DNA from 3 places in the Paenibacillus sp. tmac-D7 genome. Region 2 is predicted to be linked to each of the others. Evidence: riboswitches for the same ligand, from Rfam matches in the RefSeq annotation. Region 2 holds a riboswitch; each other region holds the start of a gene.
What was found. Region 2 has a riboswitch for cobalamin ahead of FKP33_RS09665 (energy-coupling factor ABC transporter permease). Riboswitches for the same ligand answer to the same signal wherever they lie in the genome.
Positions count from the first base shown of each region.

Region 1: linked by a shared signal. The riboswitch ahead of metE (5-methyltetrahydropteroyltriglutamate--homocysteine S-methyltransferase) and the one ahead of FKP33_RS09665 (energy-coupling factor ABC transporter permease) in region 2 are both predicted to bind cobalamin.
Region 3: linked by a shared signal. The riboswitch ahead of FKP33_RS03685 (5-methyltetrahydropteroyltriglutamate--homocysteine S-methyltransferase) and the one ahead of FKP33_RS09665 (energy-coupling factor ABC transporter permease) in region 2 are both predicted to bind cobalamin.

Region 1 covers NZ_VIDW01000003.1:174,527-179,069, forward strand. Annotated here, with positions in the region: gene metE (5-methyltetrahydropteroyltriglutamate--homocysteine S-methyltransferase) at 1-2,224, opposite strand, end outside; cobalamin riboswitch at 2,377-2,581, opposite strand; partial or broken gene FKP33_RS03585 (ABC transporter substrate-binding protein) at 2,838-4,404, shown strand; gene FKP33_RS03590 (Gfo/Idh/MocA family protein) at 4,540-4,543, shown strand, end outside.
Region 2 covers NZ_VIDW01000010.1:90,830-95,372, forward strand. Annotated here, with positions in the region: gene FKP33_RS09650 (energy-coupling factor ABC transporter ATP-binding protein) at 1-773, opposite strand, end outside; gene cbiQ (cobalt ECF transporter T component CbiQ) at 778-1,575, opposite strand; gene FKP33_RS09660 (energy-coupling factor ABC transporter substrate-binding protein) at 1,572-1,856, opposite strand; gene FKP33_RS09665 (energy-coupling factor ABC transporter permease) at 1,853-2,620, opposite strand; cobalamin riboswitch at 2,788-2,984, opposite strand; gene xerS (tyrosine recombinase XerS) at 3,177-4,277, shown strand; gene FKP33_RS09675 (PASTA domain-containing protein) at 4,308-4,543, opposite strand, start outside.
Region 3 covers NZ_VIDW01000003.1:203,090-207,632, forward strand. Annotated here, with positions in the region: gene FKP33_RS03670 (hypothetical protein) at 1-4, shown strand, start outside; gene rpmG (50S ribosomal protein L33) at 32-181, shown strand; cyclic di-AMP (ydaO/yuaA leader) riboswitch at 218-354, shown strand; gene FKP33_RS03680 (KamA family radical SAM protein) at 573-1,739, shown strand; cobalamin riboswitch at 1,833-2,030, shown strand; gene FKP33_RS03685 (5-methyltetrahydropteroyltriglutamate--homocysteine S-methyltransferase) at 2,218-3,321, shown strand; gene FKP33_RS03690 (hypothetical protein) at 3,476-3,697, shown strand; gene FKP33_RS03695 (hypothetical protein) at 3,712-4,044, shown strand; gene biuH (biuret amidohydrolase) at 4,374-4,543, shown strand, end outside.

The sequences.
Region 1 (4,543 bases), on a different contig from region 2:
TTTCGTCAACGCCTCTCGTCTTGAGTCCGCAGTCCGGATTGATCCAGAACAATTCGGGGTCCAGCACGGCAAGCGCGCGGTCGATCATTCGCACCATCTCATCCACGGAAGGCACTCTCGGACTGTGAATGTCGTACACGCCAAGACCGATGCCGTGATCGTAGGTGTGCTCCTCGAAGCTGTGCATCAATTCGCCGTGGCTGCGGGACGTCTCGATGGAGATGACGTCCGCATCCAGGGCACGGATCGAATCGATAATATCGTGAAACTCGCAGTAGCACATATGCGTATGGATTTGCGTCGTATCCTTGACCGTCGATGTAGCCAGCCGGAAGGCAAGCACCGACCACTCCAGATACTTCTGCCAATCTTCCCGCTTCAGCGGCAGCCCCTCGCGAAGTGCAGGCTCGTCCATCTGGATCATTTCCACACCGGCGCGTTCGAGCGCTTCCACTTCGCGGCGAAGCGCCAAAGCGATCTGATAGGCCACCGTCTCCCGCGGGATATCGTCCCGGACGAAGGACCAGTTCAGAATGGTAATCGGGCCCGTCAGCATGCCTTTGACCGGTTTAGCGGTCAAGCTCTGCGCATAGACGGTTTCATCGACCGTCATCGGCTTTGTGAATTCCACGTCGCCGTATATGACAGGCGGCTTCACGCAGCGGGAGCCGTAGGACTGTACCCAGCCGTTCGACGTGAACGCAAAACCGTCCAGTTTCTCGCCGAAAAATTCCACCATATCCGTCCGTTCAAATTCACCGTGAACGAGCACATCCAGATCCAATTCCTCCTGCAAAGCGATCCAGGTCCGAATTTGTTCCCGGATAAAGGCTTCATACTGCTCCTGGCTCCATTCGCCGCTTCTCCAATGTTTCCGGGCCTGTCTCACTTCGAGCGTCTGCGGGAAGCTGCCGATCGTAGTCGTGGGCAGGAACGGCAAGTTCCACTTGCTCTGCTGAACGGCACGCCGCTCCGCAAAGGGCCGGCTTCGCTCGGACGGCTGGAGGGCGATCCGGCTCGTTTCGGACTGCACCCGTTCGTTGTTTCGGGAAGGGGAGGCGTTGAGCTCCTGAACCGCTTGACGGCTTTGTTCCAGCTCGGCTGCGATTGCCGCGGGACCTTCGTTCACGGCTCGGGTCAATAGTACGAGCTCCTCGAGCTTCTCGTTTGCGAACGCAAGTGCGTTCCGCAGCGTAGGCTCCAGCTTCGTTTCATGTGCGGCCGTGACCGGAACATGAAGCAGGCTGCAGCTTGGCTGGATCATCATTCTCTCATACGGGACGATCGGGGACAACGTGTGGAGCAGCCGGAGCCGCGCGTCCAGATCGGAACGCCAAATGCCTCGTCCGTCGATCAAGCCGACGCCAAGCCTCTTATCTGCAGGAAATCCATATTGCAGCAAATGCTCGCTGTTTTTGTCCAGCCCGTGAGCGAAGTCGAGGCCAATGCCTTGAACCGGCAGCGTAACGATTTGTTCATACAGATCGACGGCGTCGAAGTACGTTTGCAGCATCAGCTTAAGACGTGGGGCCGCTTCGTTCAGCTTCTTGTAAACGAATGCGAGCCGCTCCATATCGGCTTCCGTTAATGAGGTCGCAAGAATCGGCTCATCGATCTGCACCCATTGCGCGCCTTCCTGCTCAAGCTCGCTCAATATGCGGGCATACAAAGGCACGAACCGCTCCAGCAGCTTATCGAAGTGCTCGGTCTTGTAGCCCTTGGACAGCTTCAGGAACGTGTATGGCCCGATCAGGACGGGCTTGCCTTCAATGCCGAGACGGAGTTTGGCTTCCCGGTAGGCCAGGAGCGGTTTGTTCACGGTCAGCTGCGGCTCGGCGCCGTTCAGCTCCGGCACAATGTAGTGGTAGTTGGTGTTAAACCATTTGGTCATCTCGCAGGCCGGGGCGCCCTCGCTGCCGCGGGCCATCGCGAAATAGGTGCTCAGCGGCACTTCGCCGCCTTCGTAACCGAAGCGGCCGGGCACGAGCCCGAACATCGCTGCCGTATCCAGCATGTGGTCGTAGAAGGTGAAATCGTTGACAGGGATCAAGTCGATGCCGCTCGCCTGCTGGGTGCGAAGATGGTTGAGCCGTATTTCTTCCATGCGGCTGACCAGCTCCGTCTCCTGCAGCTTTCCGGCCCAGAAGGCCTCAAGCGCTTTTTTCCATTCGCGCCCGCCGCCGATTCGCGGATATCCCAGGTTGCTGCTTAATGCTCGGTTCATAGGTATTCCTCCAGTTCATTTGTTTTCATAAGCGGTGCTTTCCCATGCAAAAAAGGCATCTTTACCCAGTAAAAGTCAAGGGTAAAGATGCCTCCCGATTGTTTGTACGGCGGCTGCCATCTTTAACACCTCCCTATCTCCCGTAGGTAAAAGCAGTGCTGTCAAAATAGGCAGGTCTCCTGGCTCCAGAATCATCGTCTTGCGTCGGCCTTCCCAATCCGAAGGATTAGTGGCGCCGGGTGACGTTCGACTCCTCTGTTACAGTGGCGGGACCGCGTCGGCATTTCACCGAACTTCCCTTTTAAGCTCCGCCCGGCATAACGACCGGTCCGGAGCACCTATTTCCACATGATTCAATTATCGAATACCGAGTAATAGTACAATATTTCTTAGGTTTATTCAAACCTTTTTTATGAACAAGCGGAGAAGAGGCAGAGCAGCGGTTGTTGTAACACAAAGTTTAAAAATAATAGCACAATTGTAGTGACAGAAATTGGTTTCATGTGCTACGCTATGCAAGTGCTACTATATACATGAAACGTGCTACTGCACACGTTAACAACTTAATTCGAAGGAGTGTTTGAGTTTAAAAATGTGTTTACGATGGACGCTAATGATGCTGTTAGTGGCAGCGCTTTGCATCAGCGGCTGCACCCGGGCCAAGACCGAGCAGGCGGCCGCCCCGAAGGAGGAGCTTGTTCTTGCGATAGGCGGCGAGCCGAGGGAGGCTTCGATCCGACAACGGGATGGGGGCGCTACGGATCTCCGTTGTTTCAAAGCACGCTGCTCAAGCGCGACAGCAGCTTGAATATCGTCAACGATCTTGCAACGGGCTATGAGGTCAGCGGGGACGGTCTGGACTGGACGGTGAAGCTGCGGAAGGATGTCAAATTTTCCGACGGGCATCCGTTAACGGCCGCCGACGTTCAGTATACGTTCCAAACCGCAGCCGCAGCGGCTCTGCCATCGATTTAAGCAATGTCAAGGATGTGGCGGCGGCGGACGAGCATACGGTCAAGTTTTCATTGAAGGAACCGCAATCGACCTTCGCCCAGATGCTTGTGAGCACAGGTATTGTTCCGAAGCATGCGCACGGCAGCGATTATGCCAAAAAACCGGTCGGCTCCGGCCCTTATAAGCTAGTGCAATGGGATCAAGGGCAGCAGCTGATCGTCGAGCCGAATCCCGAATATTACGGGACGAAGCCCTACTTCAAGAAAATCACATTCCTGTTTCTTGCCGAGGATGCGGCTTTCGCCGCCGCCAAAGCCGGAACGGTCGATATGGCGGCCATCCCTGCGGCGTTCAGCAAACAGCAGGTGAGCGGCATGCAGCTTCAAGCTATACATACGGTGGACAACCGCGGAATCATGTTTCCCTACGTAAAATCGGGCGGCCAAACGAAAGAAGGATATCCGGTCGGCAACGATGTCACCGCGGAATTGTCGATCCGCAAGGCGATCAATCTGGCGCTGGACCGCAAGGCGCTGGTTCAAGGCGTCTTGGAGGGACACGGCACGCCCGCGTATTCGATTAATGACGGGCTGCCCTGGTTTAATGCCGAGGCCGTCATTCAAGACGGCGATATGAATGCGGCGAAGCAGCTGCTTGCGGACGACGGATGGAAGGATACGAACGGCGACGGCATCGTGGAGAAAGGCGCTCTGAAGGCCGAGTTTACCCTCATCTACCCGTCAAGCGACGTCACCCGCCAGTCACTTGCTCTCGCCGCAGCCGATTCGCTCAAGCCGCTTGGCATTCAAGTCAAGGTGGAAGGGAAAAGCTGGGATGACATTGGCAAGCAAATGCATGCGAATGCGGTTCTCTTCGGCTGGGGAAGCCACGATCCGGTGGAAATGTACAATGTGTACAGCAGCAAGTTCAGCGGCGTCGATTATTACAATCCCGGATTTTACCACAATCCGGCCGTTGAGGCTTACATGAATCAGGCTTTGAAGGCGATCCATGAGAAAGACGCCTGGAATCTGTGGAAAAAAGCCCAGTGGGACGGCCAAACCGGCTTGAGCGCGCAGGGGGATGCGCCTTGGGCCTGGCTCGTGAACCTGGACCACTTGTATCTGGTGAAGCTGGGCCTCGATATCGGCAAGCAGAAGATTCATCCGCACGGACACGGATGGCCGGTAACCGACAACATTGAGGAATGGCGATGGAACTCCTGACGCGACGAAAGTCAAGGGCAGGGGGGAACGCCGTTCTGGCGGCAGGCCGGTTTGTACTAAACAAAGGGGTCAAGCTCATCGCGCTGCTGCTCGCTGTCAGCGCCGTCTCCTTTACGCTCGTGCAGTATTCCCCGCATGA
Region 2 (4,543 bases):
AGTCTTCTGTCAGCGGGCAGCGCCTTCCACAGCTCAACGAGCGCCGGCAGCTCCAATCCGTAAGCGGCCAGCACGTCGGCCTCCATGAACACGTGCTCCGGCGTACCTTCCATGACGCACGCTCCTTCGTACATGACGAGGATCCAATCGGCCCACGCATAGGCCATGTTCAAATCATGGGTGGCCATCGCCACGGTGATCCCTTGTCCATGAATCCGGTTTAACTCCTCCACCAGCCGATGCTCCGAACGACGATCCAGATAGGCTGTCGGCTCGTCCAGCAGCAGCAGCTCAGGCTCAAGCACGAGCACGCCGGCTAAGGCGACGCGTTTTTTTAGACCCAGACTCAATTGATGAAGCGGAGTCTCCGCCCATGGCGTAAGTCCCATCACATCCAGCATGCGTTCGGTGCGCCGGCGTATTTCCTGCTCCTCCAGGCGGGCGTTGCGCAGCCCGTACGATACGTCCTCGTAAGTCGTATGTAAGATCAACTGCTGCTCCGGGTCTTGAAACACAAGACCGACTTGCCGGCGAAGCCGCTGCAGGTCTTCGTTCTTATAAACGTAAGGCGCATCCTTCCAAAGCATCGTTCCGGACTTCGGCCGGTGAATACCGACGGCATGCAGGAAGAACGTAGATTTGCCCGAGCCGTTAGGTCCGCAAATTGCCGTACGTTTTCCTTCAGGTATACGTATATTCAGCTGACGCAGAGAGGGCGTTTGAGTGCCCGGGTACGTGAACGTGACATCTGAAGCTTCCAATATCGGCTTCATCCTCTCACACTCCCCCCACTCGAAGCCAAATACTGAGCAGCGCGAGCGTCGCAGCACCGAGAATGCCTTCGGCTCCGTAACGTCCTGGAATCGGCTTAGGTTCGTAAGGCATAAAGTGAAGCTCTCCGGTAAATCCCCGCGACATAAGACCCTGTGACAACCCCCGATAACGGTGCATCGTCTTGGCAAACAGCTGTACGAGCAAGGCCGCGACGTCCCGCAGCGTGCGCCAGAAGCCTGCGTGTCCGCCCCGTGCCCGCTGCGCGGCGATCATTCCTTGTGCGGCATCCGAAAGGTGGAACAAGAACCGGTAGGTAATCACCATCAGCTCAAGCACGGCTTGAGGCATGCGAAGCCGCTTCATCACCTGCATCAATTCCGGGAACGGAATCGTGAAGACGATGAACAGCAAACACGCTTCACAGGCGGCTATCCGCACGAACACTTCCACCGCCTGAACCAAGGCCGCCGGTGAAATATACAACCACCCGCGAAATACCGGAACAGCCAGCAGCGCATCCGGCCGGACGCTTGCGGCGGACGAAGCCGCCTCGATTACCCACGCCGGCAAGCTGGTCACATAAAAGAAGCACGATGCGCCGAACAACCAGCTGTACGTCTTTAACGGGATACCCGCGTAACCGACCGTCCAGACCAGCATCCAACAGAAGATCACAGCCTGAACCGCAGGCTGCGCCGCATACGCAAGCGTCAGCAGCACGGCCGTAAATCCGCATTTCCACATCGGGGAAACGTGCCGCAGCTTATTGGTATACGACAAGCTATCGATCGTATGGATCATCGGTTTTTAGATTTCGCGGCGTTTCCTTTATAAAGCCCGACCGTATACCCGATCACGGCAGCGCCGACGGCGGCCTGCAAAGCGAACAGCATGCTCTCGGTTTCCGCAGGCGGCTCCAGCAGCGGAGCAAACCAAGGCTCGTAGGCCGGCGACAGCTGGCGGATCATATCCTCGGCCGCCCCGTCGGCTCCCCCGAATTCTCCGTCGACAAGAAGCAGCGGAAGCGTGCTCAGCAGCACGACGCCGGCGATAAGCAGCCCGTTTTTCATCCTTTTGGTCATGAATGATCGACTCCTTTCGTTGTATGCCGCACAACCGACAAAGCTTCGGCATGGTGCAACCGCAGCCAGTTCCAGACAAGCACAGTCAACAGTCCTTCGCTAATCGCAAGCGGTACTTGCGTGATGGCGAAAATACCCGAAAATTTCATGAACGAGGCGGCAACGCCCCCTTCTGCAGCAGGGAACGCCAGAGCCAGCTGCACGGAAGTTACCAAATACGTCGACAAATCGGCTAGAGCGGCTGCCGTGAAGACGGCCCACACTTCTTTACCCGTCGTCTTCACCATGAATTTGTAGGCGAAGAACCCGACGATCGGGCCGGCAACCGCCATCGCAAACGCATTGGCTCCCAGCGTCGTCAATCCCCCGTGTGCGAGCAGCAAAGCCTGGAACAGCAGAACGATCGAACCGAGCACGCTCATCGGCAGCGGCCCGAACATCACGGTGCCGAGACCGGTTCCGGTCGGATGAGAGCTGCTGCCTGTAACCGAAGGAAGCTTCAAGGCGGACAGTACGAACGTGAACGCAGCCGCCAGACCGAGCAGCAGCTTCAATTCCGGCGACGTCTTCGTGATCCGGGCAATGGCGCGGACGCCGAGCACGAAGAACGGGATAAACACCGCCCACCAGAAGATCGCCCATCCTGGCGGCAAGAATCCCTCCATGATGTGCATCGCATTAGCAGATTGCGGCTCGTTCACGACAAAATAAACGATAAATCCGATGATAACCGCGATCATTGACAAGACTTTGGATGATTTCATTTAATCTCCTCCCATGAATTTGTGCAACAAAAAAAGCATTCCCAACCGTAGACGGTTAGAAATGCTTCTTATCCTGATAAACTTTCGGAACGAAAGGGGCCATTCACCCTCCGTACGAAAACCGATCGCAGCAGCTTCCTAACACCTCCCTATCGTCCGTAGGTATATCAGTGTCGTCAGAACAGGCAGGTCTCCTGGCTACCAGCATCGACGCCCGCAAGCTGCCTTCCCGATCTGGTTGCGAATCAGTGGCTTCGTGGCTGCGAACTACGCTGTTACAGTGGCGGGACCGCATCGGATTTGCACCGAACTTCCCTATTAAGCTTCAACCTGAAGTTGAAGCACCTGTTCCCACAATATGCACTTGTGTAAGACTAGCCTTAATGTACACGAACCTGCCTGTGAATTCAACCCCCATATCTAACCGATTTCCTGCAATTGTGATAAAATAACGGGTACAGCGATCGGTTCAAGCAGCTGTCAACCAACAAAACAATACATAATTATAATTATGTTAACTAATTGCTGAATACAGGCAGTTAAGGAGCGTGGCCCGATGAACGTAATCAAAGTCAAAGACCGTTTGGAGCTGGAGAAAAAAATCCCGCTGATGCCCTGGTACGTGGAGAAATTCATTAATTATAAACTGCCCGACTTGTCTCCCTCTTCCCTGCTCGAATATGTGAGGGATTACGAGACATTCTTCGGCTGGCTGCTCGCCGAAGGGTTGAGTACGGCCGGACAAATGAAAGATGTGCCGCTCCTCGATCTCGAGCGGCTGCATATGGAGAGCATCGATCATTACAAGATGTTCCTCGCCATGCGCAAAACGAACGCCAATTCGAAAACGACCATTTCCCGCAAGCTGTCCTCGCTGCGCTCGTTGTTTCATTATTTGAGTCAAATCGCCGAGGACGAGAATTTCTACCCGCTGCTCAAGCGCAATGTCATGGCGAAGGTGGAAATTAAACGGACGCATAAACCGAAAGACTCGGCGGCCAAGCTCGAAGGCAAGCTGCTGCAGGAGGCGGAGATCGCCGAGTTTATCGACTATGTGAAGACGGGCTACGGCCAAGACGTGGCATCGAACAAGCAGGCGACCTATGCTTACGAGATCAATAAAACACGCGATGCCTGTCTCGTGAGCCTCATCCTCAACTCCGGACTGCGCGTGTCGGAGGTCGTTAACCTGAACGTCGAGGACGTCGATTTGAAGAAGAAGCTTATTTATGCGTTCCGCAAAGGCAAGAACGACGAGACGTTCAAAACGCCCGTCTATTTCCGGCAGGACGCGGTAGATGATCTGGCCTGTTATTTGGAGCTTCGCAGCTCTGTCTACAAAGCGCCGAAACGCGAGAAGGCGCTCTTCCTTGCTTTGGCTAACGGCAAACAGGAAGGCGAGCGTATGACCAAACGGGCGATTCAGGAAATGGTGATCAAATATGCCAAAAGATTCGGCAAACCTTACTTATCGGTTCATAAACTGCGCCATTCGTTCGCGACGGACTATTACTTGCGCAACGATCTGTACAAAACGCAGGAGCAGCTCGGTCACGCCTCGCCCGAAACGACACAAATTTACGCCCATCTAACCGATAAAACAATGTCTGAAGCGATCGACAAAGAGAAGAAGGACGGGATATCCGGTGCGTCTTGACGCCCGGAATTCCCGTCCTTCTTCGTCTGCTTAAGGCCCTTTGCTTACCCAGAACGATACATTGTCGCCTTTCTGGAGCGGAGTGCCCGGCGCAGGACTTTGACGAAACACCGTATTTGCCGAATGCGGGTTTTTCTCCATATAAAACTGGTACCGAAGACCGGCGGCCAGCGCCTGTTTCTCCGCTTCTTCTTTGCTTAGACCGACCAGCTGCGGCGCTGTGACGGCTTGACCTTCTCCGGGTTGCGCCTCCGACGATGACTGAG
Region 3 (4,543 bases), on a different contig from region 2:
GTAATTGGCAACTGTAGAGGAGGTGAACAGGATGAGGGTAATCGTAACATTGGCTTGCACGGAAACGGGAGATCGTAACTATACGACGACAAAAAACAAAAAGAATCAAACCGGACGATTGGAAATGCGCAAATATTGTCCGCGTCTCCAAAGACACACCTTACATCGGGAAACCAGATAAACATATTTCCTTGACTTATCAAAAATGTTTGTATATCATAAACGTACGCTTAATTTCCGGTTTTCGAATCGGAAAGCGGGGGAACCAATGTAATTGGGGCGAATCATGTAACGATGTAGGGAACCATCTTTCCCGAGCCCGGCAGCTAACCTCGTCAGCAGGAGATGGGTCTGCATTAACCTGCATCTATTGACCCGAGATCAGGGTCTTTTTGTTTGTTTGAAGACCCTTCGAATGACGATCGGTTATCGCCATGCTGCGATATCGTTCGTCTCGATCGGGTCTTTTTTGTTTTACTTGTTAAAAGAAAGCACAAATCGTTTATTCCAGGAAAAGGAGGGAACCAGATCAGGTCTGTGGTTTGAAAAAACTCGTAGTAGGAGGAGCAAATATGACACAGCCGAAATATATAACGGATATTGATAAGATACTGGAAATTCCTGAGGATGAAAGAAAGAAGCTTAAACCGATTACAGATAAGTTTGTATTTCGGGTGAACGACTATTATTTGAACCTGATTGATTGGGACGATCCTGAAGATCCGATCCGAAAGCTGGTCATCCCTAATGAAGGGGAGTTATCCGAATATGGGCGTTGGGATGCCTCCGATGAGGATACCAATTACGTAGTGCCGGGCTGCCAGCACAAATATCGGACTACGGCTCTCTTGCTGGTTTCTGAAGTATGCGGTGCATACTGCCGATATTGTTTCCGGAAGCGACTCTTTCGCAATGACGTTCATGAAGCGACGAAAGATATGGATCCCGGTCTAGCCTACATTGCGAGTCATCCGGAAATTAACAACGTGCTGCTTACCGGAGGAGATAGCTTGATTCTGGCAACAGCCAAATTGGAAAGCATCCTGAGCCGGTTAAGAGAAATCGACCATGTTAAAATTATAAGGCTCGGTTCGAAAATACCTGTTTTTAATCCGATGCGGATTTATGAAGACGAACGATTGCTGGAAGTCATCCGCCGTCATTCAAACGTAAACCAGCGGATTTATGTGATGGCGCATATCAATCATCCTCGCGAGATTACCGCCGAAGCCAAGAAAGGCTTTGAAGCTCTTCATCAAGCCGGCGCTATTGTTGTCAATCAGACGCCTATTCTTAGAGGGATCAACGATAACCCCGAACGATTGGCAGAGCTGCTGGATAAGCTGTCATGGGCCGGCGTAACCCCCTATTATTTCTTCGTCAATCGTCCGGTGGCCGGCAATCGCGAGTTCGTTCTGCCGCTGCAGCAAGTGTACCGAATCGTGGAAGAAGCCAAGGCGCGCACTTCAGGCTTAGGTAAAAGGGTGCGTCTATCCATGAGTCACACCTCCGGCAAAATCGAAATTCTGGCTATTGATAACGGAAAGGCCTATCTGAAATATCACCAGTCGCGGGATAACGAATACGGCAAGTTCATAGTGTTGGATTGCCCTGAAGATGCGGCATGGTTCGATGATCTGCCAGGTAGCGATCAATATTGGCAGAAGCCCCAAAAGAAAACCGATGAAGTTATTTCGGTGAATGAGCTCCCTGATCTGCCGCAAGCGCATGCTAGATGAACAACCACATAAGTCATGTAATAAAGCATCGCTGTGCTATATTCTAACTTGATATTAACAGGATAATAGGATAAGATCTTAATTAATTACAACTGAAAACCTGTGGGAACAAGGTGCTCTAGCCATAGCTAAAGCTTAATAGGGAAGTCCGGTGCAAAGCCGACGCGGTCCCGCCACTGTAACGGAGGAGTCTCAGCTATACTGCCACTGATCTTGATAAACGTGGATCGGGAAGGCCGCTGATGATGTGAATTCCGGAGCCAGGAGACCTGCCTGTTCTGACAACACTGCTTTAACCTACGGAAGATAGGAAAGTGTTAAAGACGAGCCGCTGCTTGTTCACATGCAATCATAGGCATCTTTTCCTTCTTTTTGTTGAGGTGAAGATGTCTTTTTTGCATGGTTTTTCATTTGGATCATCCTATGTGGAGTGAATCCGGCTTCACTACATCCTATTTTAGAAGAGGAGATGTGCAAAATGACGGCAGTACTGGCTAAAGGACCATTCCGGGCAGATCATGTAGGTAGTTTTTTAAGACCGGAGCGACTTAAACAGGCGCGTTTACAAAAGCAAAATGGGGAAATTACAGCAGAGCAATTGCGTATCATTGAAGATGAAGAAATCGTCCGGCTTGTTGACATGCAAAAAAAATTGGGCTTGGCCGCTGTGACGGACGGTGAGTTTCGACGCGCTTGGTGGCATTTCGATTTTCTATCGCAGCTTGTTGGTGTTGAGCTCTATGAAACGGAGCAAGGGATTCAATTTCAGGGTGTTCAAACCAAAGCTCACGGAGTGAAAGTAACAGGTAAAGTAGATTTTCATAACCATCCTATGATCGAGGATTATAAATTCCTTCATCAAATTGCAGGCAAGCATGTTGCTAAATTTACAATTCCTAGTCCGAACATGTTATTTTTTAGAGGGCATATTGAAGAAGACGTTTATCCGAATTATGATGAATTTTTTAATGATTTGATCGCAGCTTATCAAAAAGCGATTCAGGCTTTCTACGATGCTGGTTGCCGCTATTTACAATTGGATGATACCTCGTGGTCCGTATTTTTCTCCGAGAAAGGTCAGGAACAAATTGCGGCAAGAGGCTTTTCTGCGGAACAATTAGCACAGCTGTTCACCAGGGCTATTAACGAATCGATAGCCAATAAGCCGGAAGATATGAAGATTACGATGCACATATGCAGGGGCAATTTTAAATCTACTTATGTGGCCAGTGGCGGGTATGATCGCGTATCCGAATTTATTTTTGGCAAACTCAAGGTAGACGGACTGTTTTTAGAATTTGATGATGAGCGATCCGGCGGATTTGAACCTTTACGTCATGTAAATAGAAAGGATATCCAACTTGTATTAGGATTAATCACGTCCAAATTCGGTGAACTGGAAAATCCGGAGCGTATCAAAGCAAGAATTCATGAAGCTGCCCAGTATGTAAGCTTGGATCAGCTCTGCTTAAGCCCCCAATGCGGTTTTGCTTCAACGGAAGAAGGCAATCTTCTCACGGAAGAGGAGCAGTGGGACAAAATACGTCTTGTCGTTAATATTGCACAAGACGTTTGGAATTAATACGGGAATGGTGTGACAAAACCTTGAGAAATCAAGGTTTTTTATTTTTTTCCAAATAATAGTCCGATTGAGGAGTCAACCGTCAATCATAATTTTTATCTCTTTAACGAAAAATAAATAACAATAATTTTAAATTAAGGAGTCCGATAATGCGATGTTGAAAATTTTGCTTTCTTTGGCTTACTTGATCATCGTTATTTCTTTGATCGCTTCCATTGTATTGATCCGGAGGCAGCGAACCAAAGAAATGGATAAAGGAGTGAATCCCACTTCAGTCAAGCATTACTTCATCGCTAACCCCATGATGATAGCTTATGTGCTGTTTCCGATTGTTCTTGCGATCGGAGCCGCTATTTGGATGTATTATTTTTATTAACGCGGAGGACTAACATGGAGAGAAATAAGTATTATGTATCGGTTCAATCCAGGTCGATCATGTCTAATCAAGGCGATGCCGCCTATGAATTAGAAATCGAGGCAACCGACGAAGAAATTAAGCAGCTTCAGGAGTTGTTTGAAGTCGAGGAAGATTTCGAGATAGACACTTTTTGGAGAGCGCATGCGGCAGGCATTCCTTATCATTACGACCAGGCCAACGTCGGATACGATATGGCCTTACAAGAAATCTATCGAAAAATTCACGCTTTAGGGACGAAGGAAACGAAAGATCAAATTGAAAAAATGCAAATTTTGAATCAATCTTTAACCGGAAAGAGGGACTAGGGTCCCTCTTTTTTAGTCAGGAAAGCGTTAAAAACAAGCAGTAGACTCTATTCCGGAATATCCGGAAAAAGGTCTATTTTTTTTGCACATATGATTTTACAAACGATTTCAATGTAATAAAAAATGACACAATATTTATAATCAATCGTTTTTTGTTAAAAAGACACAATAAAAATCCCCATTAATTGTTGAATGATGATAATGAAATCAGGTTTTTTACGTCATATAATATAACAATAAGGGACGGGGATCATACAATAACAACCTTTTCCCAAACATTTGTTAAGTTATATATCATCGTTTAAGCAGGGAGAAAGGGATGTGATTTTATGCAAGTGGAAGCGAACCCGTACAACTGGCCGTTTGACGGGAAGATTGTGCCGGAGAAAACGGCGCTTGTCATCATCGATATGCAAATCGATTTTTGTGGAAAAGGGGGGTATGTGGATCGGATGGGCTATGACATTTCCTTGACGGCAAGAGCCATTCAGCCTATTCA